3 regions of the Peribacillus sp. TH16 genome follow, and region 1 is predicted to be linked to each of the others. Evidence: riboswitches for the same ligand, from Rfam matches in the RefSeq annotation. Region 1 holds a riboswitch; each other region holds the start of a gene.

Evidence for each region. Region 1 has a riboswitch for cyclic di-GMP ahead of JFV29_RS30740 (anti-repressor SinI family protein). Riboswitches for the same ligand answer to the same signal wherever they lie in the genome.
Region 2: it holds a riboswitch for cyclic di-GMP, as region 1 does, so the genes downstream of both, JFV29_RS26485 (anti-repressor SinI family protein) here and JFV29_RS30740 (anti-repressor SinI family protein) in region 1, are expected to answer to the same signal.
Region 3: it holds a riboswitch for cyclic di-GMP, as region 1 does, so the genes downstream of both, JFV29_RS19825 (anti-repressor SinI family protein) here and JFV29_RS30740 (anti-repressor SinI family protein) in region 1, are expected to answer to the same signal.

Annotation. Positions count from the first base shown of each region.
Region 1 is NZ_JAEKEM010000009.1:1,858,590-1,868,935, forward strand. Features, by position in the region: gene JFV29_RS22970 (fumarylacetoacetate hydrolase family protein) at 1-544, opposite strand, end outside; gene JFV29_RS22975 (SDR family NAD(P)-dependent oxidoreductase) at 560-1,333, opposite strand; gene JFV29_RS22980 (SDR family NAD(P)-dependent oxidoreductase) at 1,330-2,145, opposite strand; gene JFV29_RS22985 (UxaA family hydrolase) at 2,174-3,337, opposite strand; gene JFV29_RS22990 (UxaA family hydrolase) at 3,334-3,663, opposite strand; gene JFV29_RS22995 (amidohydrolase family protein) at 3,656-4,510, opposite strand; gene JFV29_RS23000 (VOC family protein) at 4,794-5,288, opposite strand; gene JFV29_RS23005 (DinB family protein) at 5,599-6,117, opposite strand; cyclic di-GMP riboswitch class I at 6,354-6,440, shown strand; gene JFV29_RS30740 (anti-repressor SinI family protein) at 6,459-6,587, shown strand; gene JFV29_RS23010 (YybH family protein) at 6,889-7,281, shown strand; gene JFV29_RS23015 (LacI family DNA-binding transcriptional regulator) at 7,377-8,393, opposite strand; gene JFV29_RS23020 (VOC family protein) at 8,551-8,967, opposite strand; gene hmpA (NO-inducible flavohemoprotein) at 9,430-10,346, opposite strand, start outside.
Region 2 is NZ_JAEKEM010000009.1:2,559,323-2,569,668, forward strand. Features, by position in the region: gene JFV29_RS26465 (YitT family protein) at 1-735, opposite strand, end outside; one part of gene prfB (peptide chain release factor 2) at 967-2,001, opposite strand; one part of gene prfB (peptide chain release factor 2) at 2,003-2,065, opposite strand; gene secA (preprotein translocase subunit SecA) at 2,213-4,726, opposite strand; gene JFV29_RS26480 (helix-turn-helix domain-containing protein) at 5,167-5,490, shown strand; gene JFV29_RS26485 (anti-repressor SinI family protein) at 5,640-5,780, opposite strand; cyclic di-GMP riboswitch class I at 5,817-5,903, opposite strand; gene hpf (ribosome hibernation-promoting factor, HPF/YfiA family) at 6,777-7,334, opposite strand; gene JFV29_RS26495 (flagellar protein FliT) at 7,590-7,931, opposite strand; gene fliS (flagellar export chaperone FliS) at 7,931-8,332, opposite strand; gene JFV29_RS26505 (flagellar hook-associated protein 2) at 8,359-9,873, opposite strand; gene flaG (flagellar protein FlaG) at 9,889-10,251, opposite strand.
Region 3 is NZ_JAEKEM010000009.1:1,186,132-1,196,477, forward strand. Features, by position in the region: gene JFV29_RS19770 (hypothetical protein) at 1-962, opposite strand, end outside; gene JFV29_RS19775 (hypothetical protein) at 1,188-1,343, opposite strand; gene JFV29_RS19780 (hypothetical protein) at 1,447-1,860, shown strand; gene JFV29_RS19785 (ATP-binding cassette domain-containing protein) at 1,940-2,629, opposite strand; gene JFV29_RS19790 (GntR family transcriptional regulator) at 2,629-3,006, opposite strand; gene JFV29_RS19795 (hypothetical protein) at 3,010-3,798, opposite strand; gene tagU (polyisoprenyl-teichoic acid--peptidoglycan teichoic acid transferase TagU) at 3,953-4,882, shown strand; gene JFV29_RS19805 (hypothetical protein) at 5,342-5,800, opposite strand; gene JFV29_RS19810 (VanZ family protein) at 5,920-6,447, opposite strand; gene JFV29_RS19815 (hypothetical protein) at 6,444-6,587, opposite strand; gene JFV29_RS19820 (hypothetical protein) at 6,886-7,023, opposite strand; gene JFV29_RS19825 (anti-repressor SinI family protein) at 7,694-7,831, opposite strand; cyclic di-GMP riboswitch class I at 7,852-7,933, opposite strand; cyclic di-GMP riboswitch class I at 8,071-8,137, opposite strand; cyclic di-GMP riboswitch class I at 8,259-8,339, opposite strand; gene JFV29_RS19830 (ABC transporter ATP-binding protein) at 8,677-10,346, opposite strand, start outside.

The DNA of each region.
Region 1 (10,346 bases):
GCTGTGTTCTCATTTGCAGATCTCTTGCAGACAAATCATTGACTGTACAATAACCAAAAACATGAGAAAGAGCAGCTTCTTGTGTTACGTTCTTTGTCTTTTTTCCAATTACAATTCCCAGTTCAACCTCATAGTCCAGTTCATTCGTTACATTTGGTATAACAATTTCACTTTGATGACCTGTTAACGTATTATCAAATTTGTTAAACAAGATAGGCACTTCAGGATACGGTGCATTGGTTTCATCTGCGTGTCTTCTGTAATTCAATCCGACGCAAATGATTTTATGAGGTTTTGTAACACTAGGACCGTATATAAGCCCTTCCTCTTCAATAGCTACTGCACTTCCATTTGTGACAGCTTCATTAACCTTTATTTCAAAATCTTTTAGTTCGGATTGATTGAATTCAATTACTTGCATCACATCTGTTACTATATTGTTCCATTCATTCTTCTTAGCAGTTTCTTCGATATCTATTAAGTTATTCTCAATCTGAACAGCCAGTTTCTGCTTTTCACCTTTTATAAAAGTAGCTAGTTTCATAGTTTCATTCTCCTTTTATGCATTTTTCCCAAAAACAACTCCGCCATCAATATATAAAGGCGATCCCATCATGAACGTAGACTCATCTGAAGCTAGAAATAGTGCAGCCTTTGCCACATCACTAGGTCTTCCTAATTCTCCGCTTAACTGTCTTTTCTTGATCGATCCGATTGCGATTTCAGGATCGTCATATGAATTTTTCAAATAATCTTCAACAAATGGAGTTAAGATGGTGCCCGGCAATAAAGCATTTACTCGAATATTATAAGGGGCATAGTCCACTTGCATGGCTTTTGTCAGAGCAAGTACAGCGCCTTTCGTTGCTGAGTATGCGGCACGTTTAACTAGACCCATTTCCGCAGCGCAAGACGACATATTGATGACTACTCCACTTTTTTGTTCCATCATATAAGGAAGCGTGTATTTAGAGGGTAAATAAACTCCCTTCACATTTACACTCATAATTCGGTCCCAGACATCTGGCTCTACTTCGTCCACTCTACCCACATTGCTGATTCCTGCATTGTTGAATAGAATATCTATTTTTTTATACGTCTCAATAATCTGTTGTATTGCAGATTGAACCGCTTCAGGATTCGTCACATCTACTTCGTAAAATGCTGCTTTTCCGCCATTTTCTTCTATTTCAGAAACTGTTCCTTGCCCATTTTCAGCATGAATGTCTGTGATGATAACAAATGCGCCTTCTTTTGCGAATAAACGGGCTGATTCCTTGCCTATACCGCTTCCTCCGCCAGTGATAACTGCTATCTTGTTGAGTAGTCTCATAATGTTACCTCCTGTTCATGATTCATATGATCTTCAGGCTGTGCCGCTTTAACCGTTAATCCGCCATCTACCATTAACAGATGCCCATTGATTTGCACGGCTTCATCAGAGGCTAAAAAGACAACAGAATCTCCAATTTGTTTTTCTGTACCAAGTCTCTTCATTGGATTCGCTTCAATCTCTTTTGCTAGAATTTGAGGATCTGCCAAATATTCATCACACATATCCGTTGCAACGGTGCTCGGTCCGACTGCATTTACATTAATATTGTATTTGCCTAACTCAATCGCCAAGGCCTTTGTTAAATGCGAAGCTGCTGCTTTTGATGAGATATAATGCGGGATTACTGGACTTGTCACAAGAATACTCGCAGTTGATGTAATATTAATGACTTTTCCGTATTTATTTTCGATCATTTTTTTCGCCGCTCTTTGTGTTGTCAAAAAGATCGATTTTACGTTCGTCTGATAGGTATCATCCCATGTTTTTTCTGAAAGACTCAAAAAAGGTTCAAATGGAGCAATACCAGCATTATTCACTAGGATCTCTACCGATCCTAACTCTTTTTCCACTTGGTCTATCATTTGGTCAACTTCTTCTTTCACCCCAACATTTGCTTTCACAACAATCGCTTGAATATGAAACTCTTTTTCTACTTTTTCTTTTAAAGCGTTTGCTTTTTCAAATGAACCGGGTGATGTATAATTGATAGCCACATTAGCGCCTTCTTCAGCTAATCTCATGACAATTGCTGCTCCAATCCCTCGGCTACCGCCTGTGACAAGAGCTGTTCGATTTTTTAATTTACTCATATATAGATCCTCCTTCTCCTATTTGTTTCTACAGGCTGATGCTGATTCGGCTGATACTAAATTCTTGATGGCCTAAAATTTCAGCTTTTGTCAGCTCACCTTGTGCTGTTTTAAGAACCGTTTCGAAAATACGATTTCCTGCTTCTTCTGTTGTTTCTTTTCCTTTCATTACAGGACTTGTATCTATATCAATGTTATCGATCATTTTGATGGCAGTATGTTCATTTCCCGTTATTTTGATGACCGGAATAATTGGATTCCCAGTTGGTGTCCCTCTTCCTGTCGTAAAGCAGACCATATGAACACCAGCGGCAGCCATACCCGATACACACTCGATATCATTCCCTGGTGAATCCATGAAGTAATAGCCGTTCCCTGGAATTTCTTCTGCAAAAGATAATACATCGTTCAAAGGAGCAGTACCTGCTTTGCTTATACATCCAAGAGATTTTTCTTCGATAGTAGACAGGCCTCCCTCTATATTGCCCGGGCTTGGATTTCCGCCACGCATATCTGCCCCAATGCGTTCTACTTCTTTTTCAAATTTATTAACATAGGCATATAGCTTATTTGCCACTTCTTCGCTCACAGCTTTTTGAGCGACAATATGTTCAGCCCCGATAATTTCAGTTGTTTCACCCATTACAATGGTTCCGCCCTTATTTAAGAGCTGATCAGCTGTTTTTCCTAAAGCGGGATTGCTGCAAAGACCAGATGTAGCATCGGAACCGCCGCATTTCACACCTAGTATTAATTCTGATATAGGAACATCTACTTGTGGCACTTTTTCGATTTCCTTGAATAAGCTTTTTGCCAATTCAGACCCTTTTTGAATAGCTTTTATCGTTCCGCCTGCATTTTGGATATCAAGCCACTCAACAGGTTTTCCTGTTTCTTCTTCAATTTCTTGTTTCAAAACTTTGGCATCAATAACCTCACAGCCTAAGCTAATTAAAAGAACTGCACCAACATTTGGGTTTTTCCCCATACCTCCAAGAAGTCTGTGTGTACGTTCCTTGTCATCACCAATCTGGCTGCAGCCATGCTGATGCGGAATAGCCACAGAGTCTGGTACTGCTTGCTGGATTCTATTGGCTACGTGATTTGCACAAATGACAGTCGGGATAATTAACAGATGATTACGTATTCCAAATTTCCCGTTTGAACGACGGTACCCTTTTATCATGCTCATCGTTGTTTCTCCCCTTCCGCCTTATCTCCTCTTCCTCTGATTCCTTCAATATTATGTACATGTACATGTTCACCAGGTTCGATATCACTTGTCGCTGCACCGATTACTTCTCCATATTTGATAACCGTTGCTAATTTTTCAATCGGTTTAATTGCGATTTTATGTCCAAATGGAATCGATTGCTTGGCTGTCAATACCGCTTTTTGGCCATTGATGACGTATAGTAATGTTTCTTCTTCTTCTACATCTTTCAAAAGAGTCGCTACATTATCTTGATCAGACATAACGATGCTCGTAACGTCCTGTTCATAGCCTACTTTACTCATGGCTATCTCCCCTTTCTTTTAATTTGTAAAAGGCTTTCGCATTATTAGAAAATATTTTATCCATTTCCTTATTGGTTAAATTTTCCGGTAAATTTCTTTTGATAATCTGCAGTGCTTCATCATAGCTTCCAGCTGATAAACATACAGGCCAATCGCTGCCGAAAAGCAAACGGGATGGACCAAATGTTTGCACAATATGATGAATATATGGCTCAAAATCTTCAGTTTTCCACATAGCTGGATTCGCTTGCGTCATTAAACCCGACATTTTGCACCAAACATTCGGAAACAGTGATAAAGAGTACATATCCTCTTTCCACTCGCTTAAATCCCCTTTAGTAATATTCGGTTTAGCCATATGATCTATTACTGTCATTAAGTTCGGAAGCGTTTTCAATAAAGTTAAAATCGATGCAATGTGTTTATTATTAATTAATAAATCTAATGGAAGATTATATCTAATAAGCCATTTTAAATTTTCTATCACTTGCTCTTGTAATATCCAATCACTATTTTCTAAATCCTGGAGCATTGGACGCAAACCAACAATTCCCGGTCGTTTCATTAACGAATCTAGTTGCTTCGGAAAAGCTGGAGAAGATAAGTCTATCCAGCCAACTACACCATAAATCCAGTCATACCGTTCATACAATGATAAAAGAAATAAAGTCTCTTCATATGTAGGAGCAGCTTGGATAAGAACAGTTCCAGCAATACCCTGTTTTTCTAATAAGGGATCTAAATCTCCTGGAAGATAATCTTGATAGAGGACTCCCATATCTTTTGAAAGCCAAGAATAGTCAGCTCGGTCAATCTTCCAAAAATGCTGATGAGCATCAATAATCATTTTGACCTCCTATTGTTACTAGAATGTTACCGGTAACATTAAAATAACAACAATATTTTAAATTGTCAATAAATTAATTGCAACAATATCAAAATAAGGATTTGTTAAACAACACTGTTAATATTTAGAGATAAGAAAAAGGACCTATAGCGAGGATAGTTCAGTGGAACAATCTAAAAAAACCTGTATACATTTATACAGGTTTTTAATCAAGCTTTTTATTAAATGGTCTTGTAAAGTGACAACAAAGAAATTCATTTTTAATACCTCAAACAATGTAATCTTATCCCTCATACGCTTGCTTTAATGTTTTGATGTCAATTTTTTTCATTTGGAGCATTGCATTCATAACTCTTGCTGATTTTTCTGGATCGTGGTCGCTTAGCATCTCAGTTAGGGCCGTAGGAATAATTTGCCACGAAACACCATACTTATCTTTCAGCCAACCGCACACTTGTGCCTTCTCGTCTCCGCCTTCGGAGAGTTTGTCCCAAAAATAGTCCAATTCTGCTTGTGACTCGCAATTGACTATAAATGATATTGCCTCTGTAAATTTGAATTGCGGACCGCCATTTAATGCTACGAATTCCTGGCCCTCCAGTTGGAATTCCACGGTCATTACTGTTCCTTCTAATATCCCGTGGATTTCATGCCCCTCTTTTCCATAGTGAGTGATTCTTCCAATCTTGGAATTTTTAAAGATAGAAGCGTAAAATTTAGCCGCCTCTTCTGCTTGTGTATCAAACCACAAGTTTGTTGTGATTTTTCTTATACCCATTTTAAAGCACCTCCATATATTCTCTAAGTCTTAACAAAAAAGGATGTTTTTATTTCCGCTAAGTCTAAAGCTGAAGTTGCAGTTATCTTAGAGTTATCCGTTATTCAAGAATATGGTCCCATTCAAAAAGGACACCTTCTTTTTTTCATAAAGGCGCCCTTTAATGGAATAACTACACCACTTGAAATAGCTGGTAATGCGGAATAATGTGCTAATGTTCATAAACAAGCCACCGCTTAGTGGGTTTGATAATTAACTGGAGCCAATCAGTTAGTTAAAGATGGATAAAAAGTTCCCACTCTTTAACATCTTAATCATTCCGTAATTTGCTTAGCAATTGGAAAATCTGCCCCCTATGATGTGATTCATGTTCAATCAAATGGTACACAACCCACTCAGGTGTGACGTCATATTGTTCAAGAACCCTCGGTTTACGCCAATCTGTTAGATCCATTGAACGAAAGTGGGAAAGAAACACTTCACGTACCTTATTAAGTCGGTTAACATGTTCTTCTACAGTTTGTCCCTCAATATGGGTTAAAGAGCCCTCCTCAGAACGGCATTCTAACGGAAACAACGAGCGTATTTCAGAATCCCATTCAGTAACAAGAACCTCTTCATATAACCAATCTGCCTCGACCAATGCAATGTGATATAACAGCGAGCCAATCGTTTGTCTTTCATCCATTTTTGTATCAAGGATCCCTTGGCTGATTCCAGTTAATTCTGTTAAAAGAGTACGGCGAACATCTTCTAAACACCATAGCCATCCGCCAATTTCTTCTTCATATTCTGGAAATCGAGATACCAGTAAAGCTCTTCTCTCCAAACTGATCATCCTCCTCTTAATCAAAGTCTTACATTCTATTAAAAATGGATGGTTCCTTCTTTAATACAAAAAATCATATTAAATATAATAGTTTTATTCCCCATTAAATATCTTTATTGTCATTCAACAGGTCTCCCAATCGAATTAACAATTTGTTTTTAAAGAATAATAATTACATTTCTACAATTTACGACAACATTAGCACTATCTAGATAGTAATATATAACTATAATAAAATGAGAAAACGGCAAACTAATCGAAAGGTTAGGACGCAAAGCTAACAGGTCTAAGGTCAGATTGACTATGATAGCTGGGCTACCTCTTCAACGGAGGAATAGGTAATGTTACTTCAGACAAATGACAGAGTAAAAGAATTAGATACAGAATGGATTGAACTCATTCAAATGGCTATCAATGTAGAAATACCGTTAGAGGAAATTAGGGGATTTTTATTAGAAGGTAGACAATAGGCCTATGCTTGCTGCCTGACACATTTTTTACACATTAACGCCTTTTTTCTATTTCTTTACTTTATCAAAATAGAAAAGCTAATAATTCACCTTTAGCTGTAATAACTAGGATGGTTTGCTACGGTAATTATTTTCATTGCTACCCTATAGGCAGATTGCCCTTCAAAAATGGCTTTATAGTAATGAAGTTGATTTTTCTTATTTGGCCAAGAGAAGGATTCCTCAACAAGACAGTCGAATATTCTTCACTAAGGGGTAAATTGGAATCCCTATAAATTACCTATCGGATAGGAGGGCAAATATGCAAACTCATGAGTTAGAACTAGTAATAAAGAATGCAGACCGAGCAATAAATAATGAGGATTTCGATCAATTAATGGATTTCTATTCAGAGGATGCTACATTAGTTGTAAAACCTGGAACGTTAGCTAAAGGAAAAGAAGAAATACGTCGGGCATTCGTTGCTATCGCTGATTATTTTAATCATAGTTTAATTGTTAATCAAGAAAAGATGGCAATAATCGAAACAGGTGATACGGCATTAGTTGTAGCAAAAGCCCTTCTGAGTGCCAATCAAAAGACTGATTCGGTATTCTCAATGGAAAGAATGGCTACCTATGTTTTTAAAAAGGATTCGACAGGTACCTGGCGTTGCATAATTGATAATTCTTACGGTGCTGAATTACTTGAATAAGTCATGTACAGATATTTGAATAAATAGAAAAGGCTCACCTTCTTTTAGGTGGTTTTTTCATTTGTATTAATCTCCGCAGCAGAGAAAAACTCCTATTATTTTATAGGAGTTCCAGATGATTTTCTGATTACCAATTCAGGCTTTAAATTTATTGTTCGATAATCAGCTGGACCGACTTCATCTACTCTTTCAATCACTAATTGTGTTCCTAAATATCCGAAGTCATAAGCAGGCTGCGAAGATACAGTCAAAAAAGGATCAAAGTCTGAAAATAATTCTAAATCGTCAAAGCAAACGACAGCTATGTCTTCTGGAACTTTAATCTTTTTTTCTCGTAAACTTTTTATAATTTTAATGGCAATGAAGTTATTCGCTGCAAAAATCGCTGTTGGACGATCAGCAGGAGAAACATTAACCAAATGAGCGATTCCATTCCATCGCTTTTCTTGTTTATAATGAGTCTCTACTAGGAAAGCGGGATCTATCTTTAAATCATTAATTTTTAACGTTTCAATATACGCCTGATACCGCTCTTTCGAAGTGGAAATCGTAAGTGGGCCATGAACCATCGCTATTCTTTGATGACCATAATCAATTAAATGCTGAAGAAGCAATTTTGTCCCTTCATAGTTATCTCCAAGTACTCTATCACACGAAACATCTTCAATTTGCCTATCTATTAATGTAAATGGGATTCTGTTTTTAATAAGTTTCTTTAAGTTTTTGGTCGATTGATCACCTGTTGGAGCAATAATTACGCCATCTACCCTTTTAGAAATTAATGCATTGATATACTCACTTTCTTTTTCGTAGTTTTCATCTGTATTACATAAAATAAGCTGATATCCCATTTGATTAGCCTTATCCGCAGCGCCTCTTGCAACCTTTGTAAAAAAGGGGTTAGTGATGTCAGTTATGATTAATGAAAGTAACTTGGTTTTTTTAATATTCAAACTTTGAGCAGCTGAATTTGGTATATAGTTTAACTCTTTTATAACAGCTTCTACTTTTTCTCTAGTCTTTTCACTGATATTTCCTTTATTATTAATAACTCTCGATACAGTCATCGGTGAAACATTCGCTTTTTTTGCAATATCGTAAATTGTCGTCACTTTTTGTACCCGCCTTTACATTTTCCCTTATATTGTATCATAAGTATAAATTGTTATTTTATACTTTAACAAGCAGGCAATCATGTTGACTCAGGTACGACACTGAACTTCAAAAAAAGACACAGTCCTTAGTGAAGGATTGTGTCTTGAAATAGATTTAATTTTGATTAAATCCGCTTTCATCCATGTAAAATATCTCCCAAAGATGTCCATCTATATCCTGAAAACTCCAACCGTACATGAACCCATGATCAATGGCTTCATTAAAAGGCTTTCCACCAGCATCCAGGGCTTTATTCACAATCTCATCCACTTCTTCCTTACTTTTAACCGATAATGCCACAATAGCTTCCGTACTTTTTGCTGAATCCGGGATTTCTCTCTTGGTAAACGTTTTAAAGTAATCTTCAACCAATAACATGACATATATAGATTCACTGATAACCACACACGTTGCATTTTCATTGGTCATTTGCTCGTTAAACTCAAAGCCAACTTTTGTGAAAAATTCTATTGAGGCATTCAAATCTTTAACAGGCAAGTTAACAAAGATCTTTTCCGCTTGAACTCCCATCAAATTCACCCTCACTCGTTTATTTTATGTTCATTACCCTACTATTCGTTGCTTTTTTCGATAATCCTGCTCGCAACAAAAAAAGGAGATACCGCAGTACCTCTCATCCTAATGTAATATGTACAACAAAGGTTTTTCAAGAACCGTTGGCGAACGCTAATCCTTTCTCAGAAAGAGCACGACGAATTTGCTCCGATGCTTTAGCTCCCATACCATGTAGCTGCAAGACCTCTGCTTCACTTAGCTTAGTAAACTGCTCAAGTTACAAGTACCCACCTCCAGCGAGTGCTCGTTGTGCAGGTTTAGCTAATCCTGTCGGGAGATCGCTTTCGTTATTCTTCATAATCCTTTCTCCTTCTTGTGTAATTAATAAATAGTATTTCAAGACTTCCCTTTCTTCTTATTATCCATGAAAAAAGGACCTTCAATCAAAGATCCTTTTTATTCACAAATTTAATTTACTTATTTTTCTCCTAAAATAGCGAGTGGACTAAATACTTCATAATGAATATGGTCTTTCGATACACTCCATTTACTTAGGGCCTCATTGATTGCTTCCATAAAAGGAATAGGTCCGCAGAAATAAAATTCACTTTCTTTTGATGGAACGATAGATTGCAGGAAGTCTAAACCCACGTATCCTTCTTTATCAAAATGGCCAGAGGTCCGATCGGCTTCTGTTGGTGCACCATAGACGACAATTGATTTTATATGTTGATGATCATTCACAATTTGTTGCAGATGCTCTTTAAAAGCATGTGTTTGGCTGTTGCTTGTTGCATGGATAAACGTAACCTGACGTTGTGGTTGCTTTTCTATAATGGTATTTAACATGCTAAGCAATGGTGTAATTCCAATACCGCCACTAATTAGAACGACAGGTAAATCTGTGTTATCAAGTTCGAAGTCACCTGCAGGAGCAGAAAATTGCAGCGTATCTCCAACTTGCAGCTGTCTATGTAAATAGTTTGATACAATTCCAGATGGAGCATCCCCATGGGCATCTTCACGTTTAACACTGATTCGGTAGTAATCCTTACCAGGTGAATCCGAAAGACTGTAATGGCGTATATGCGTATATTTCTCGCCAGGAATTTCCGCCTTTAGTGTTAGGTATTGCCCAGCATGATAGGAGGCAATGGGTTTTCCGTCTGTAGGCTTTAGGTAAAAGGAGGTTACCGCATCACTTTCTTTTATCTTTTTATCGATATTGAAGCTTCGGTATCCTTCCCATCCACCAGGCTGATGTTCTGTTTCCTCATAGAGGTTTTTTTCAATATCAATAAAGGCATTTGCAATATAGCCATATGCCTTTCCCCATGCCTCTATGATTTCATCTGTGGCTGCGTCACCCAACACATCTTTAACTGCTTGAAGCA
Region 2 (10,346 bases), 700 kb from region 1:
CAATTGTTTCAATTTAGTGAATTCCGACTGGTCTATTACACACATCAATATTGGACGAGTATCATCCGTATAGCCGCCATACCCGGAAATTCGTGTTACTCCCCGGTCTAGCTCATGTAAGATAGCATTCCTTACTTCCATTTCATTATTCATGATAATTAATGCCATCTTAGAACGATTCAACCCAACCTGAACGAGATCAATCGTCTTGCTTGTCACATATAAACCTATTAACGCATAAAGCCCTTTTTCAATATCAAAAACAATCGCAGCGCTTAAGACAATGATTCCATCAATGACAGCTACACATGTCCCTAATGACATATGGGTATACTTATGAATAATCTGCGCCGCTAAATCCGTTCCCCCTGTGGAACCCTTCCCACGGAAAACAATTCCTAACCCAAGGCCCACCATAATTCCCCCACATATTGAACCAAGCAAAGCATCATTCGTCCATGGCTCCCAATCCTTTGTAAGGAAAACAACAAGCGGTAAGAACAAGGTTCCAATCAGACTCTTGGCACCAAAATGCCGTCCAAGTATAATAAGTCCAGCAATAAATAAGGGAATATTACATCCCCACAGAACATAGGCTGGCTCCCAACCGAGCGTAGAATCGAGAATCGTACTAATTCCGCTGACTCCGCCTGAAGCAATTTGGTTGGGAAGCAAGAATACATTAAAACCAATTGCAATAATAGCCGAACCGACAATTACCAACCCATACTCCATTAACTTTTGTATCAAAGGGTGCTTCTGCTCCCGGTATCTTTTTCTCATTCTATATTGTCTCCTAAAAAACCATCATTTTTTATCTAGTATTGGCCGAACGTTGTATTGCATCCCCTATAAGATCCTGTAAAAGTCAGCCAAATGACTTTTACAGTGGTAGTAAATTGAACTTCCATGTATACGTAATCATAAAAAAAGCCGAACCAGAAAATCCGGCCCGACTTTTACTTCTTATAATTTTGAACGTAAATAAGCATCAATGAACATATCGATATCTCCGTCCATGACAGCTCCCAAGTTTCCTGTCTCCGCACTAGTACGGTGGTCTTTTACCATGGAGTAGGGATGGAAGACGTAAGAACGAATTTGGCTTCCCCAGCCAATTTCCTTTTGCTCTCCGCGAATTTCATCCAAATCGGCTTGCTGTTGTTCAATTTCAAGTTGATATAATTTGGCTTTCAGCATATTCATGGCTTGAGCCTTGTTTTTGATTTGCGATCTCTCGTTTTGGCACGTTACCACAGTATTTGTAGGTAAATGCGTAATCCTTACGGCTGAGTCAGTTGTATTGATATGCTGACCACCTGCCCCACTTGCCCGGTACGTATCAACCTTCAGATCTTCCGTACGAATTTCTATATTAATCGTCTCGTCGAATTCAGGCATAACTTCGCAAGAAACGAATGAAGTATGACGGCGCCCTGATGAATCGAAAGGAGAAATTCGAACTAGACGGTGAACACCTTTTTCTGCTTTCAAATAACCATATGCGTTATGGCCCTTAAACAGAAGCGTGACACTCTTGATTCCAGCTTCATCACCTGGAAGGTAATCAAGGGTTTCTACTTTAAAGCCCCTTTTTTCACCCCATCTTGTATACATACGAAGCAACATTGAACCCCAATCTTGGGACTCAGTTCCACCTGCACCAGGATGCAATTCCAGAATTGCATTTTTCGAATCATATTCTTCACTTAGTAAAAGTTGAAGTTCAAATTCATTCATCTTTTGTGAAAGAATCGTGATTTCTTCTACCAACTCAGCAAGAAGTTCTTCATCGCTTTCTTCTTTCACTAATTCATACGTCAAATCCAGATTTTCATATGCATCATTCAAATCGGACAATTGATTGACTTGATCTTTCAATGCATTCGTTTCATTGATGACAGTCTGTGCTTTTGACTGATCATTCCAAAAATCAGGGTGTGTCATCTCATTTTCTAGTTGTGCGATTCGTGCCTCTTTTTCATCTAAGTCAAAGAGACCCCCTAAAGTCTGTTAATCGTTGTGCGGTTCGTTCAAGTTCATTTCTAATTTCTGCTAATTCCATTTCTCTTCACCTCATTAAGTATGTTAAAAAAACCCCTGTACAGGGATGTGTTTCAAACCAATAAACATCTTCAAACTATACGCAAACTAAACATGAAAAGAGGCGGCAAGTTCTTACACCGTCTCTCTTATCATTATACACCTAACTTTAAGCTAAATTACCATGGCAATTCTTATATTTTTTGCCGCTGCCACATGGACATAAGGCATTTCGCCCGACTTCATCCTTTTTACGGGCTGGAGCCTTCTTCACTTTTCCTCCATCTTCTTCCTTCGGATTGACCGCTTGTCCTTTTATGACTTCTTTCCGCTCTAAATTGTTGCGAATTTCAGCTTTCATAATGTATTTAGCGACTTCATCTTCCATGGAGGCAATCATGGCTTCAAACATTGCGAAACCTTCTGATTGGTATTCACGAAGTGGGTCAATTTGACCATAAGCACGAAGGTGAATCCCTTGACGCAATTGTTCCATAGCATCGATATGGTCCATCCATTTGCTATCCACCGCACGAAGAACGATAACCTTTTCAAACTCTCGCATTTGATCTTCTGAAAGCTCTGCTTCTTTTTGATCATAGTCTTCTTTCACTTTATCTAAAATAAATTCAACCAATTCCGATTCATTTTTTCCTTCTAAATCTTCTATTGTGATTGAACCTTCATTGAATAGGTTACCATTCAAGTAATCGACAAGACCTTGTAAGTTCCAGCCTTCTTCATCACCCATTGGGGCAAACGCAGCAACATTGCGCTGAATGGATGCCTCAATCATCGTCTCAACAATTTCACGTAAGTTTTCACTTTCCATCACATCAAAACGCTGTTTATAGATGATTTCCCGTTGTTGACGTAGGACATCGTCATACTGCAGCAATTGTTTACGCGAATCAAAGTTATTCCCTTCCACTCGTTTCTGAGCAGATTCAACGGCTCTCGTCACCATTTTACTTTGAATTGGCTGTGAATCATCCATACCAAGACGTGCCATCATACTTTTCATATTATCCGAACCGAAGCGTCGCATCAGTTCATCTTCCATTGATAAATAGAATTGAGTAACCCCAGGATCTCCCTGACGACCGGAACGACCACGCAACTGGTTATCTATCCTTCGACTTTCATGACGCTCCGTACCGATAACAGCAAGGCCGCCAAGTTCTTTGACACCTTCGCCAAGCTTGATATCCGTACCACGGCCAGCCATGTTAGTAGCGATTGTAACTGAACCTTGATTACCTGCATTCGCAATGATTTCTGCTTCACGCTCATGATTCTTTGCATTCAAAACATCATGAGGTATACCTTTTTTGGATAAATACGCAGAAATGACTTCAGACGTTTCAATGGCAACAGTACCAACAAGCACTGGCTGTCCTTTTGTATAACGCTCAGCGATGTCTTCCACAACAGCGCGGAATTTCCCATCCGTTGACGCGTAAATAAGATCGGCGCGGTCATCACGAACAATATTCCGGTTTGTTGGAATCGCAATAACATTCATATTATAGATATTCCGAAATTCCTCTTCCTCTGTCTTAGCTGTACCTGTCATACCAGAAAGTTTTTCGTACATCCGGAAATAGTTTTGGAACGTGATGGTTGCAAGAGTCATGCTTTCATTTTGAATTTCAAGGCCCTCTTTTGCTTCAATTGCCTGATGAAGACCTTCACTATAACGACGGCCCTTCATTAAACGGCCAGTGAATTGATCGACGATGACAATCTCGCCATCTTGAACAACATAATCCACATCCAAATGCATGGAAACATGCGCCTTCAAAGCCTGATTAATATGATGGTTTAAGGTAACATGGTTGATATCGAACAAGTTATCGATATTAAATGCTCTTTCAGCACGGTTCATACCTTCTTCGGTCAGCTGAACACCTTTTGTTTTTTCATCATACGTATAGTCCGTTTCTTTTTGTAACGTCCTCACAAACGCATTTGCTTGGATGTAAAGCTGTGCCGATTTTTGCGCTGAACCAGAAATAATCAATGGCGTTCTCGCTTCATCAATCAAAATCGAATCGACTTCATCGATGACAGCAAAATGCAACGGGCGCTGTACCATTTGTTCTTTATACAAAACCATATTGTCACGCAAGTAATCAAAGCCTAACTCATTATTCGTGCTATAAGTAATGTCAGCATTGTAGGCAGCTTGTTTTTCTTCTTTAGAATGACTGTTCAAATTCAACCCAACAGTCAAACCCAGGAAATCATACAATACACCCATCTCAGTTGCATCACGGTGCGCCAAGTATTCATTGACAGTCACGACATGCACACCTTTACCAGTAAGCGCGTTTAAATAAACCGGCATGGTTGATGTTAATGTTTTACCTTCCCCCGTTTTCATCTCAGAGATGTTTCCATCATGAAGTGATGCCCCACCCATGATTTGAACACGGTAAGGATACAAACCAAGAGCTCGTTTTGCCCCTTCACGCGCAACCGCAAAAGCTTCAACAAGCAAATCATCCACGGTTTCCCCGTTTTGATAACGCTCCTTAAACTCCTCTGTTTTGGCGCGCAACTGCTCATCCGATAACGCAGCTGTCTCATCAGCCAGCGCTTCGACCTGATCAGCGACTTTTTCCAGACGCTTAATTTCTCGCTTATTCGGATCAAAAACTTTATTTAATATATTAAGCATTCAATAACGCTCCTCTATTATGGTAATGATCATTCAATAACACATTCATATAAGTAAGAAGAAACACACCTTCTGTTAATACTAATCCAAGCTTAATTTTAACACTTCTATTCTAGAGGTACAACTTCATGTCACTCTATGTCTATGGACCTGAATTCAGTTCTTACGAAAAACATTGGATAAAAGAGGGGTAAAACTGTTAAAATAGAGGGAAGTAGCAAAAGTACATTACACACTCCCCACTTTTCACATGAGTCCTTAACAAGACAAACGAAAATGCGAAGTAAGCACAACCTTCTATCAATAGAAATTTTTGGTCCCTCTATGACTGATAGTCAGTTGAAGCAATCTAGCTTTTCAGGCTTCCTATTCCTGTGATTTTATGTGGGTTTAAAACTTATAAATCGAAGATAAATAGAACATGTTTCGAGGTGGTATTGTTGATTGGTGAACGTGTAAAAAAACTGCGAGAAGAAAAGAAAATGTCAATGACTGAACTAGCCGATAAAGCCGGAGTAGCAAAGTCATACTTAAGTTCGCTCGAGCGTAACTTACAAACGAATCCTTCTATTCAATTTCTCGAAAAAATCTCTGCTGTACTTAACATTCCTGTAGATGCCCTTCTTTACGATGCACCAAATAAGGAATCCTTGGACACTGACTGGATGAAAATTGTTGAGGAAGCTATGAATTCTGGCGTTTCAAAACAACAATTCAGAGAGTTCATTGAGTTTAATAAATGGAGAAAAGATAAACAAGAATAGATGAATTCTAAACTATCTTCACAAACATAAATAGTACTGCTCTATCAAACTAGTATTGATAGAATTTCAGAAAATAAAATAATCCCTATAAGCAGCTATGTTGTAAATCAACTGTTTATAGGGATGTTTTTTTCATTCCTTTTTGGTTCTTAGTTTTCATTGTTCTGCTCTAGTGGCACATTTAGATTCTCTTTTTTTAAAAAAGCACTAATTTCTTCTTTCTTAAAACCCAATTTCCTAGCTTCTGAAATCAACTTCACCCATTCTTGATCCACTTCCACGTTAACCACCTCTTTTATCCTCCTAAAATACTACTTGTATGTATTTCAGGCAGACCAGCCATCTTAGCATTAAGCAAACTTAGGCCTGTGCCTTTGCGCCCTCATCTTTCGCTGAGCTTGCCTTTGTCAGGGAAATTATTACAAAAACTATATTTATTAAGTTATTATAGCGAATATTTGCTCCAAATATTGCTACTTTATGTCGCTAAATTACCACAATGCACAACTTTTTATCGACAAAATATTACAAAATCAAGAAATCCATGATATTTTTTGTCTATTTCATGTACAAAACAAGATGGTTCAAATGATTCACGTTCGTTTTTTTATAAAATTATAAACATTGCCCTTCTTATTCAAACGATGGGGCATATTAATTCTTTCCATAATAAGTGCATCAAAGGCTTTTTGCGCAGACAAGTCCTCACCGCATAGGTCGGACAAAGCCAACCTCCATATTCTGCACTGCTAAAAGACGCTCTATGACATGTATAGCAATTTTTCTGATACAAAAATCCAACTCCTCTGCACCATAATCAAATCATTTTACATAAATAAATTATTGTTCTTTTTAAAGAACTTTAATCTGAGTATAGTGCAATAGGAGGGGTTATTTAAATAGGTATAAGTACCTATTTATCTTATTAAAGAACGGAAAATGTTCTTTTTAAAGAAAATACAATACATTCCATACTTCATTGTGTTTTTTAGAGAACAATGAAATTCCCAGGAGCCAACCAATTAATCGATACTATTTGATACCTTGTTTTCAACAGATGGATTTTACTTATTATCACATTATCAAAACACTTATCAAATTGCCGAAAGATCATTAAGGAAAAAGGAAGGAAATATAAACAACCATTGACTTCTATGGTTGAAATCGGTGGTTATTTTTCCAGAGCTTATAGAACTCCTTAGCCCAAATGAACATTGCAATGGATGGAGTAAAATTTAAAAAGCACAACCCATAGTCTGGGTTGTGCTTTTGTTTATAGATTCATATTAACTAGGTTCAATTAATCCGTAGCGCCCATCTTTACGACGGTACACAACGTTCGTTGTATTTGTATCCGCATTGGTGTAAACGAAGAAACTGTGACCAAGCATATTCATTTGCAGAATCGCTTCTTCACTATCCATTGGCTTCAAATCAAAGCGCTTATTGCGGACTACTTCAATATCAGTATCATCTTCAAATTCATCCACCACTTCATCAATTTCCGTATTAAAGGCGAACGCCTCAGGAGTTGTAGATAAGTTGTTACGGAATTTACGATTGACTTTCGTTTTATGTTTACGAATTTGGCGTTCAAGCTTGTCATTAATCAAGTCAATAGCAGCATACATATCCGCATTTTCCTCTTCAGCGCGAAGAACCAAATTCTGCATAGGAATCGTCACTTCGACCTTGGATGTATTATTGTTAACTTTCAAATTCACTAACACATTTGCATCTGGTGTATTGTTAAAATATCGTTCTAACTTGCCAATTTTCTTTTCGACGTATTCTCGAATTGCTGGAGTTACCTCAATGTTTTCACCGCGTACGTTGTAATTCATAAAGTGAGTCCTCCTTAAATTAAGACTATACAGTTAGATTCTACAATACCCCTCCGGTTTCCTTTAGAAACACATCATGAAATATGTCGAGATTATGAAACAATTGTCGGAAGGTTAGGAAAGGGTTGATGTCTGCCCTAGCTTTATTATAACAAATACAAAGCTATAAAGAAAAAATTAAGCCCTTAATATTTACAGAAAATTTAAAAACAATTAACATTAAAACTGTTTGCAATTAAAACGGCTGATTAATATCTAATTTCTTTTATCGTAGAACACGCCATCTGTGGATAATGATTGATAAGGGTTCACATATTTATTAGTAGATTCTTTTTTGAGACTTAGCTGTTTAATATCGCGTTGGATTTCTACTTTTTGTTCTTCTAGAAGTTGTGAAACTTTTTCGTTGAGTTCGATTAACTTCTTCCCTAAATCCTGTTCAGAATCAGAAAAAGGCGGTTGAATCCCTGCCATCAACTTCTCCCGCTCCTCAAGCAAGGCCTCAACCTTTTCAATTTTCCGGTCCCGATCCTGCTCATTTTCCAACGTCGAAAGTAATTGGTTCGTTGCCTCATAAAAATGTTGAATAGCTCCCATTATGCTTGACCACTATTGGCAAATTGCTTCTGGCGGTTCAACTGAATAGCTTCCTTCCATGTATCGCGAAATTCCATGACAAACCCTTCAACCTCTTCTAAAATATCCAGATCACTTTTAATGTTGGCTTCAATCAAGCGTCGATTCAAATAATCATAAAGGGACATTAATTCCTTGGATATAGCCAAATCCATTTTTAATGTGACCATTAGCTCCTGAATGATTTTTTGCGCTTTAATTAAATTCGTGTTTTTTTCTTGAAAGTTTTTTTCCGCAATTGCTTTTTTGCCCAATGTAATAAACTTAAGGCATCCATTATAAAGCATTAACGTAAGTTCACCTGGAGAGGCAGTATTCACCGAATTTTGTTGATAAGATTGGTAGGGATTATTGATTGCCATCATTCAAACTTCCTTTCTAAAATTGCTTAGCTGAAATACTGAGATAGGCTGCTGCTTTGACTATTCGCTTTCGAAATCGCTTTCTCCATGGCTGTGAATTGATTATAATAGCGGGTTTCTAAAGCCTTCAGCTTGTCTTGCCAACTATCTATTTTCGTATTGTAGCTATTTAAGAGTTTTCCAATCGTGAAACTTGAATTATTAACAGAAGTCGCTTTACCTGCTTTATCTTGGATATTAGTCATCGTCGCTTTGATATCAGCCCTCAACCTTTTGGCCAATCCCATTTCACCAGTTGTTTCTCCTGATTTCATAAACAAATCATAAATTTTGTTTGGATCCTCTGAAATAGCAGCACGCAGTTTTTCTTCGTTAATGGTTAACTTACCACCTTCAAGATAGTTACTTGTAGTAGTTATTCCAATTTCACTTAATGAGTTGACGGAGTTGCTTCCACCAACAGAGGTATATAGCGAGGTCCGCATTTTCGTAAGGAGACCCGTCAACATAGAATCTCCCCGAAGTGTCCCACTCTTTGCCTTCGTTTCCCACAGTTTAATTTCATCCTCAGTCATGTCTTTCCTTTGTGCCGTGGTCAACGGTTGGTATGCACGGTACTTTGTTTCATCTGTCTTCGTTTTGATGTTAGCGATAATCTCATTGTACTTGTCAACGAATTGGGTAACAGTATCTAGAACTGCGTCTACATCTGAGGTAGACGAAAAGGTTACCGGACCCGTATTCCCCTGTTTAAGAGTAATTTCAACACCGTTAATGGTGAATGTGTTGGCGGAACGTTCAATATCCAGACCGTTATAATTTAAGGTTGCATTTTGACCGGCCGTTCCTCTACTCGCTCCAACAGCAACTATATTATTTTCATCTAAATTTAGGAGATCCGTAAAGAGTGTACCACTCAAACCAATTTCTGCAGTAACACTCGTTCCATCTTCTCTTGTTAATCCATCTGGAACTGCCCCCGTGTTTTTCGCCGTAAATGAAATCTGTTTCGTGTTCTGATCATAAAAAGCGGTAACACCTGAATTAGCATTAATTTTTGATATTAAACTATTTAACGTATCAGTATCTTCAATTTTTGTTGTAAAGGTATTTAAAGAACCGTCCTTATTAATCGTTTCAATTTTTATTTCCTGTCCTATATACGCTTCAGGAATGATATCTGTTGCTTTTTCAACTCCCACTGCCCCATTACTGAGCATAGTTGCTGCTGAAGCTAATTTTCCTACTGTCAAAGTCCCAGAAAAATCAACCGTTGAATTGATATTCTTTACTGAGATTGCATTAGGATCAGAAACTGACACTGTTTTCTTAATAAAGGATTTTTGCATCCCCACTCCATCTTTAATAAGGGTATCCAGTTCCAACAATAACTTATTGATCTCACGATAATCATCTCGCTGCCATTCAGCATTTTGTTTCTTTTGTTCTAGCGTATCCAAAGGAACACGTGCAGCCTGCATCATACTGCTAACAAGCGCGTCAATATCCATCCCACTCGCTAAACCGTTAATTCTTACCATCGTAACATCACCTACCTATACTTTTTCATCTACCATAATACCGACGAACTCGGTCATCGCTGCATAAAAGTCTAAAAGCTTCTTTGGTGGGATTTCCCGAATCGTTTCATTGGTTACGTCATCCACAACCTTGACATAATACTCATTCAATTTTTCATGATATTCAAAACGAACTGCCGTATGTGTTGGATTCAGAAAGGTGTTTAAACTATCAACTACATCTTGAACCCTTTCTTTTGAAGGCTCAATATTAGATTCCGCACTTTGTTCTGAATAGGTAACTGTATTTATTTCTCTCTGATAGTAGGAACTAATTCCATCTGAAATTGCTGTTCTAAGTTGTGAGGAAAGAATATTCGTGGATAAACTCTCCAGCATCTTAATGCCCCCAATGTATTATCTTTATTTTTTATATCGGTAATTACTATTTTATATTTAGGCTTTCAACATTTCTTAAGAAGTAAGATATACGG
Region 3 (10,346 bases), 670 kb from region 1:
TCGTATGATGAGCTTTCTGTTGTATCACTTTCATATGATGAGCTTTCTGTTGTATCACTTTCGTATGATGAACTTTCTGTTGTATCACTTTCGTATGATGAGCTCTCTGTTGAATTACCGTTTTCTGATGAGTTCTGATTTGAATTACTGTTTTCTGTTGATCCTTCATTTGAATTACTGTTTTCTGTTGATCCTTCATTTGAATTACCGTTTTCTGATGAGTTCTGATTTGAATTACTGTTTTCTGTTGATCCTTCATTTGAATTACTGTTTTCTGTTGAGTCGTTGTTTGAACTATTTTCATCCTCATCCTTTGCTAAGGACAAAACTTTGATTTGTTCGGTGGTAACATAAAATATTTCTTCATTTTTAACAACAATGACGTGCTCGTCAGCCACTTCAACCAGTACTCCGTCTACCTTTTCAGGTCCGCCGGTATTAATCGAAACCCAGTTGTGGATAAGCAAGGATAGGACGTCATTAAGTGTAATTGCACCAGAAAAGGTAACCTCAGATGAATCATCATTAGATTGGCTTTCCAAGATGGTTACATTTTTAACGTTTGAAAACGGGAATACGACAAGCCCGTCCTTCTCGGTGGATAACACTAAAAACTCCTCTTTTGCATCTAAAACCCGGCCAATCTTTGATTCCGGCCCTCCACCATTCACTTTAATGGAGCTACCAACAAGTGTTTCCAATAATCCCAAATAAGTATTTGGAAAAACACGCGCTTCATCTACCGGTAATACATCAACACCTGATTTTCTCGCTTGCCCGATTACCATTTTCAAATACTGACTGGCATAATAAACTAATTGATTATCTTCTGTTTGAAGAACAATATAATCGTCCTTCACTTCTAATAGCTTGCCTTCTCTAGAATCCGGCCCGCCTTTAAACACCTTCACAAATTTACCTTTCAAAGCGTCAAGGTACGGTAAACTAACATTCTCTGCCATTTTTCCTTTAGCCTCCAATAGTTATTTATACTTTAATGATATCCGTACTGCATATATATGCGCCTCCTTTCTAATACGGACTCTGCTAATCACCCATTTTAAAGAAATCGTCGTTCACCCTAGAAATATTTTGGTGAATCTTTTAGATTCAAATGCTTTCTCCTTGCAAACAAAAAAATAACCTCGGAAACTTTCCCGAAGCTACTTGATTATTTTCCCTTCATACTATGAAATTAGCACACGGGCACTTTCCTTTTGCCCGGATTTTGTAAATGTCACATAGACCTTTCCTGATTTTTTACCGAGTTGCTTAATGGAAGATGTCACTCTTTTCCCCTTTACCGTTAATTTAGCAAACACACCACCTTTTGAGTTGTTCACCTTAACTACTCACTTTCACGGTATCGGTCTTTCCTTTATTATTCGATACATTCTCTTGGTTTTTTTTAGATGCAACCAATACGAAAAAACTCCAAATACTAATTTGGAGTCATACAATTTACCTATGATATCCCTTCAGCCACCCGACCACCGATTTTCCACTACTTTCGCGGAGGTCCTCGACATTTTCCTTGGCGATGATCTGGCCATCCTTAATCAGAATGACTTCATCAAGAATTTTCTCGAGAATCACTCACCTTCATCGGATGAGCTTTCAGCCGAACTACTCTCGTTTGATGAGCTTTCAGTCGAACTACTCTCGTTTGATGAGCTTTCAGTCGAACTACTCTCGTTTAATGTGTTTTCAGTTGAATTACTTTCATTTGAAATTGTCATTTTTCCTTTAGCCTCCAATAGTTATTTATACTTTAATGCTATCCGTACTGCATATATATGCGCCTTCTTTCTAATAGTGACTTTGCTAATCGCCCATTTTAAAGTAATCTATTTTAATTAGATTCAAAGGCCTTCTCTTTTTCAAACAAAAAAACCTCGGAAAACTTTTCCGAAGCTACTTGATTATTTTCCCTTCATAATTACCTATGATGTCCCTTCAACCACCCGACCACCGATTTCCCACTACTTTCGCGAAGGTCCTCGACATTTTCCTTGGCCATGATCTTCCCATCCTTAATCAGAATGACTTCATCTAGAATTTTCTCGATTTCCTCAATTTCATGAGTCGTGATGATGACCGTTTGCTTTTCAAAATCGATATAAGACAGCAAACTACGTACAATCGACTCGCGGACCATAACATCCAACCCTGAAAATGGTTCATCTAATAGCACGACCGGAGCATCCCGTGACAGAGCGAGCACTAATTTAAGCCGACCCCGATTACCTTTCGACAGCGAGCGTACCTTCTTCCGGACATCCAACTTCATGAATGCCAGCATTTCGATTGCCTTATCCCGATTAAAATCAGCAAACTGCGATGCATGAAAATCAATATACTGACCCACCGTAAAATTAGGATAGAAAAAATCAATCTCAGTTAGATAAGAGACTGCCGAGGCAATCCTCCTGCTCACCGCCACTCCTTCGACCGTCACAACACCATGATCCGGTTTCGCCAGACCAGCAATCAGCTTGAGCAAGGTCGACTTACCGCTTCCATTCGCTCCTAACACCCCGTAAATCTTCCCCACTTCAAACGTGAGCGAAACATTATCCAGGGCAACGACGCTTCCATACTTTTTCGTTATTTCACGCAGTTCAATTATCATTCTGCTTCCCCCTGCTTCATCAAAAATTGTTGTACTGCTGCCAACATTTCTGTTCTGGACAAGCCGATTTCTTTCATGTTTTCAACGAACGTTTCAATAACTTCTGTTTGAATCCGGGTACGCAGTGAAGCAATCAACTCCGGATCATTTTTAACGAATGTACCTTGCCCCCTTCTCGTCTCCACAATTCCATCCCTCTCAATCTCGGCGTAAGTACGCTGAATCGTATTCGGATTGACCCCCATCTCAACAGCCATTTCGCGAACAGATGGCAGTTTTTCGCCGCTTTTTATCTCGCCACGCACAATCGAATAACAAATTCGATCGGCTACTTGTAAATAAATTGGTTTTGATGCATGAAAATCCTCTGACATCAATCACACCTCAATCTTTCGGTCTAGCAGCCAACATGCCGCGAGAAACAATAGCACTAATCCAATAACATCCAACCCGCTTGTTAAAAGTGAAATATTCCCCCCGCCTTCTAGATAAAGCTCCAACTTGAATTCAGACATATTCATTGAAGAACCACTCATCGCAGGTATTAACCATATTTCATCTAGCTTCTGATAAAAGGCCGTATTCACAATACTATCCCGAAGCATAATTATCCCTAAACATAGAACAGAAACAAACAGCCAACGAAGATGTTTAATAGAATGAAACCGGGCGAGCGCATGATATACCACCCATAAAAACAGTAAAAACACGGCAATTAAAATACTAACTGTTAACATAAACGCGTCTATCTTAAGTAAGCCCATTATTCCCAACTTATTTTCCACCTGAAAGTCTGCCTGAAAATAACTCACCGGTATCGTCGATGCCACAAAAATAAGACAGGAGGAAAAAATAATCGAAACCATTTGAAACAGAACACTCGTCAATAATTTACTTCCAAGCAAAATTGCCGACGACTGAGGATTGTAAATCCATAACTGTGTCTTCCCGTCAGAATTCAAACATCCAAAAATCAGAGAGACCATAATAAACGGTTGCATAATCATGATCAACCATGTGCACATATAAAAAAGACCTGCAACTTCCCAATACCTGGATGCTAAAAAAGAAATAAACACTAACCCCCCCTGTACAACCAACAGCCAGAGCAGAGCATTTTTCCCAATCAGCCACTCCTTTTTCATTAAACCTTTAAATGAATTCAACTTCTCAACCCCTTCACCACTGTGTTAGTTACATAGTACACAGTAACACCAAAAATTGTCAAAGGTATTATAAAATAACAAAATAAACTATTCTTTTAAACTGAAATTAAATATAATAGACTAAGTGATTACAAAACGAGGAAGGAAGTAAGATATGAGAAACGAAAAAAAGAAGAAAAAGAAACGGACATGGCTGAAAGTAGTCGGAATTGTCGTCCTTCTTATTATATTAGGCGGTGGGGCCTTTGCCTTCTCCGTATGGAATGCCCTAACAAAAACTGTAGAAACGATGCATACGCCCATAGACCGTAACACGGATAAACGAACTAAGGACCTTGCCCTATCAGATCAGGAGCCCTTTTCTATACTCATGCTCGGTGTCGATGAACGAGATGGCGACAGAGGCCGTTCTGATACAATGATCGTCTTAACCGTTAATCCACAAAAGAAATCGGTTAAAATGCTGAGCATCCCGCGTGATACACGCACCGAGATTGTCGGACACGGTACACAGGATAAAATCAACCACGCGTATGCATTTGGCGGCGCGGCAATGTCAATGGATACTGTCGAGAACTTCCTCGATATTCCGATTGACTACTATATGAAGATCAATATGGAAGGCTTTAAGGATATCGTTGACGCTGTCGGCGGTGTGACTGTGCAAAATAATTTGGACTTCAGCTCTGATGGTGTTCATTTCGCAAAAGGTACGCTTACCCTTAATGGGAAAGATGCGCTAAGTTATGCACGAATGAGACATGATGATCCGAATGGTGATTTTGGCCGTCAATCCAGACAACGCTCCATTATCGAGGCTGTTATCAAGGAAGGCGCAAGCATTTCATCCTTGACGAAATACGATGAAGTTTTCGGTGCACTAAGTAAAAATATTCAGACAAATTTGACGTTTGATGACATGATGGACATCCAAAAGAACTACCGGGCCGCAAGCAAAGACATTTCCGAATCATCCATTAATGGCACTGGAACGAAAATCGACGGAATCTACTATTATATTGTGTCGGAAGAAGAACAAGAAAAAGTTCAAACCGAATTAAAAGAACATTTAGCCATAAAATAATAAATAATAAAAAAGCTGTCTGGACCCGCATCCAGACAGCTTTTTCATTTTCTTCGTCCAATATTCTGACAAAAAACGGACATCAATTGTAGAGATTTGTTGGAATCTTTGTTGTTTATTAGGCGCAAAAAGACGGTATAATCTAGTATGAGTTGAATATTCCTTTCTTCTACTTGAACCTTTTTTATCACTAGACACTATTATTCTTTGGACACGAAATTATGTTAAATATCCTTCATATTCTATAACAATCATAAAAGGAGTGAATTGTATGAAAATCAAGGCAGGTAGTTGGACAATGCTAAGCAAACAGGACAAAATGTTTATTCTGAAAGCCATCAGTGATCGCTCTAAAATGAAATATGTTTCATGAGAAGGAAAACTGTTGATTTCCTAGGTATATACCCTCTCCATTTTCAATAATTAAAAGAATCTTAAACCTCGAAAAAGGAGAGGAATCTATTCAAAACGATAATCCCATAACAAACGCCATTCGTCTTTTTCCTTTACCACATAGCAATCCTGTTCTATTGTAAACACGCCAAAGCGAGAATCGAAGACCTGTGTTACAGGAATCATATAGGCAGTTTTATGCACTTTTCCATCCTTAGCCAGGCTCCAGTTCTTCACTTTCTTTGATCGCCCTACATCATACTGAAAGGTTTCCACTTCCATATGCGACATAAAAACATGGGCCCGATTTTGCACATAATCACCTCGATTCGGGAACCGCAGCTTCATTTCAGAACTTAATAAATCCCATGATTTCCCGAACTCCGCCCCACTCTCATACTCATAAAAATCCTCCACCAAGCGTACAGGGCCACTCGGCCAAAGAAAAAAGATACAACCTCCTACAGCTAAAACTAGGAGCATACTTGCCAATATTCCTTTTGGACTCTTATTTTGTCTTTTCATCTTTCATCACCTTCACAAAGGTCATTGCTATAATATATATGGGATAAACGATAAAAAAGAAGCATGTTATTAGACATACTTCTTAAGTATTGTATGGGTACGGTTTCAGGGGAGATTTCTTATTTATAAGGAGTTGAAATATAAAGGGAAATCATTGAATGACGCTTTCGCCGTCGATTTATTATAAGAAAGCATAAAATACCTAGTAATCCACCAAATGTATCAAGCATAACATCCTGCCACAAGGGGGTACGTCCACCTGTGAATTTTTGATGCAGTTCGTCCGCACTAGCATAAAAAAGGACACACAAAAGAGCACCTAAAGACGAAATAACGCCGTTTTTTACAAAAGTGCGCCAAACACTAATCGTCAAAAAACCGAACACAAAAAAGATAATAAGATGGGCACCCTTTCGAATAAAAAACTCCAAAAATCCAGCCACTCCAGCTGTATGAACACTCACCTCAAGCCCACCATACATAAATGAAATACCACCGAGTTTTTCATACAAAAACGGGGTATTTAACTGTCCTAAAAAGGGAGAAATCCTTTGCTCCTCATACGTCTGTGAGGAAAAAAAGAAGATTAACATGGCCCATAAAACGAACAAAGCTGGGATTAACCACTTACGGAACTTACGGATCATATTCTATCATGTTCCTCAATGATACCGCTTAGTTTTTCCTTAAGATCTTCCACAAGATCATTTACTGTAACATCCTGCTGAAACTCGCCTTTTGTATACGTATCTATTAATATATCAATAAAATCCATTAGAATATCCACTCCAATTTGAATAGAGCCACTATGTAAAACAGTTGTACTAAACCTATTTTTCTAAAATAAGGAATATAGCTCTTTTAATTGATAATCACATATAAAAAGTGTATTGGCAAGCGGAAATAAATTCAAAAAGGGTAAAATCAGAATTTTTAAAGAAATATTAATAGAATGATCACAAAAAGTTCATAACTGACGGATTATTAATATCATCAGCTGAAAATATGTAGTTCATTAGGTGTAAAAAACAAAAGAAAAAGAAATCAAAAAGGACTGATCTCTCAGCCCTATTTGATAAACACCCTTATGATCGACCAAGAAAAAAAGTCAATAAAGAAATCAAGATTAAAGTAATAGTAATATAAGACCCAATAAAAATTTTCTTGCTTCTTTCTTTCTTTTCATAAACTTCCTCGAACGTAATATATTTATTTTTTGTCATCAAATTCTCCTTGTATTTTGATGGCAGCTTGACATCGCCTTCGCGAAGCCCTTTTAGCTTTTTCTTTATATTGTAGTATCGTCAAATATACAAAAATATTAACTGTTTTATTCACTGTTTCTTTGTTGGGCATTTATATCTATTCGTCACTTTCTAGTCTACTATAAATCATACAAAATACATTAATTCAAAATATTCCAATATACCAATTACCCTATTATGTATCACAAAAAGAATTATCTTCTCTTTTTATTTAAAATAATACCACTTCTTTGTACTCACTACCTTCTTCATATTAATCCAATAAGAAAACGCTTACAATAGTACTATATACTTATTATCCTAATTTTTCATTAAATATTTTACTACTTGTTGAAAAGTCTTAGAGCCGGAACATTTTAGTCAGGAAAAATATCTAATTATATCCGAATATTCTATAGAAATATTGGTACTTACAATTTCCGAACAATACTATAGGGAACTAACAATATATTGTGCTAATCTATTAGAAACTCTTAGATATCAGCTCGCGCAAAAGACTAATTTTGTTGATAGCAGATCGCTTCATCCGCAAGATTTTAAGTTATAAGAAAGAAAACAGTAGAATCCAGTTCATAAAAAAAAGGCTGAATAACAGCCCTTCATAGTATCTAAATATCTTTTTGTTTTCCTACTTCCAATTCTTATGGGGTTGATTATTCAAGTTCTGTTCATTCTGAATAAACTCTCGCACTTCTTGAATGGAAACCCCTACACTTTTTGCTTCCAAAATTAAATTAATCCATTCTGCATCCATTTTTTTCTGCATATCTTCTTTTTCACCCTATTTGTGGTAACACAGCCGTCTTAGCATAGCCTTAGACCTGTAATTTTGCGTCCCTACTTTTCAATAGGTTTGCCCTTCTCAAGAGTATTGAAAATTTCACATAATCTTCTTACGATGGTGGTTAAAAACCATGATAAAGAAACTTCCATTATCTGAAAGCCTTTAATGGGTGTCCAGATTTCTCTCATTTGAATTAATGTATAAATTCATTTCATCCTTTTTAAGGTAACCCAGCCATCCTAGCAAATACCTTAGACCTGTGGTTTTGCGCCTTTACTTATCAATTTTTAGATTGAGATTAATTATACTTAATAAGTTAACAATTGTTAATAGGTAACTATTAATTACTTTATTACAATTTCCTACAAAATTTCAATTAGTAAGTAATTTAAATGTCTTCTTAAAAATCTTAAGTGCTCACCGACTTTGCATTGCCTTAGACCTGTAATTTTGCGTCCCTACTTTTCAATAGGTTTTGCCCTTCTCAAGAATAAATTAATACTTTGAAGAAGCCATTCCGACTTTTCCTTTTTGTAGACATTAGGCTTGTTGCTTTACCGTTATATAAGTCGATATTCACCTTTAATATTTTTTGAAAACTTCCGCTTTAATACGCTAATAAGGTTAATTATACATAAAAGGTTATCATGTGTTTAATAATATTTATCGTCTTTTCCCTACAATATTTTCCATGTGAATCATTAGTCTTACTCGTATTCAATACCTATCTTTTGCACATTTTTGTTTTAGTCTTCACTAAAAAGAGCAGTCCGCTTAACAGACCATTATAAATGGGCTGACAAGCGGACTGCTCTTAAACTTTAAGGTTACACACTTGATTCTATTTGGATACCTAGTAAATTGCTAAACATTCCTCTTTTTTCACTCGCTAGTTGGTTATATTCACCGACTTGAATGATTTCCCCCTGATCCATTACCAATACTTGATCCGCATTACGAATCGTCGATAACCGATGAGCAATTACAATAATGGTCATGGTTCCTTTTAATCTTTCGATAGCGGCTTGGATCTTCGCTTCATTTTCCGTATCTAATGCACTTGTTGCCTCATCTAAGACAAGGATAGATGGTTTACGTAATATGGCTCGAGCCAGTACAAGTCGCTGTCTTTCTCCTCCTGACAGTCGAACTCCACGGTCACCAATGAGCGTGTCTAGACCTTGTGGAAGCTTACTGACGAAATCATCAGCTGCAGCGAACTCTAAAGACTCCCAAATGGATTCATCGCTTGCATTAGGGTCAATAATCATCAAATTTTCCCGTATAGTTGCATTAAATAGAAACGGATCCTGAGGTATATAACTAATCGATTTCCTTAGTGATAATAAGTGATCACTAGTAAGTGGGATATCATCAATACTGACCTCGCCCCGATCAGGTTGATTTAATCCCATTAAAAGATCAATTAAAGTACTTTTTCCGGCTCCTGATCTGCCTACGATAGCCGTCATACGGTTAGAAGGTATGTGAACATTTATATTTTTAAGTGCATACGTACTTTCATTTTGATTATACCTAAAGTAGACATTACGACAATCTAGCCCATGTTTAATTTCAATAGATTTAATATTTTTATAATCTGAATTATATAACTCTCTTGCTTTCCTACATTCATTTTGTAAATCTAACAATGCCTTAAAAGATGGAAGAGTAGATCCTATTTGCTCTAAATTAGATTGGATACTTGTAAACCTTGGCCATAACCTTGAAAAAATAACCATTATCAGCATTAATTGTGCTGGCTGGGCCATGAACATCTTTATCGAAAAAAAGACAAAAATCGCAATTAAAAATGCAGAAACAACCTTGAAGATCATTTGAGAAGTTGTATTTAATGTAGTTAACTTAATTCTGTTTTTTTCCATTTTTTCAGTTAAGGAAAGAAACCAACTCAAATGAGAATCTTCTAATGAATTACTTTTGATATCCTTCATTCCATTAAGGTGATCCGTAATACCCGCTAAATATGTTTGTGTTAGTTGAAAAGTTTCTTTTCCTAAAGACTGAGACTTTTTGATAAATTTCCTGGAGAAGAAGATTAGGATCAATCCAAAAACGATTATAAAACTAGTCATAGTAACAGATAAATAAAGCGCTATACAGATTTGAATGAAAGTAAAAATAAGAGAAGATAAAAACTGTAAGAATAAATTAATTCCCACACTAACATTGAATGTTTCATTTGTCATGATGTTGATGATATCAGATTTTCTCTTTTTCAGGTAAAATCCCCAATTTACTTGCAACAAGCTTCCATAGGCCTCATCTCTTAAATGTCTAATAAAACCTTGTTGGATTTTCACTCCTAAGATTGTTTGATTCCGCTTAAAAATACTTTGTCCAACCATTAATAACACGTAAACTCCCAGTATCAATATTAGACTAATCGTTTCAGGAATTCCTATGAATAATTCATTAACCCAACTTAAAAAAGGAACTTCCTCTGTACTAATATCTAAAATACCGGTCAATCCAA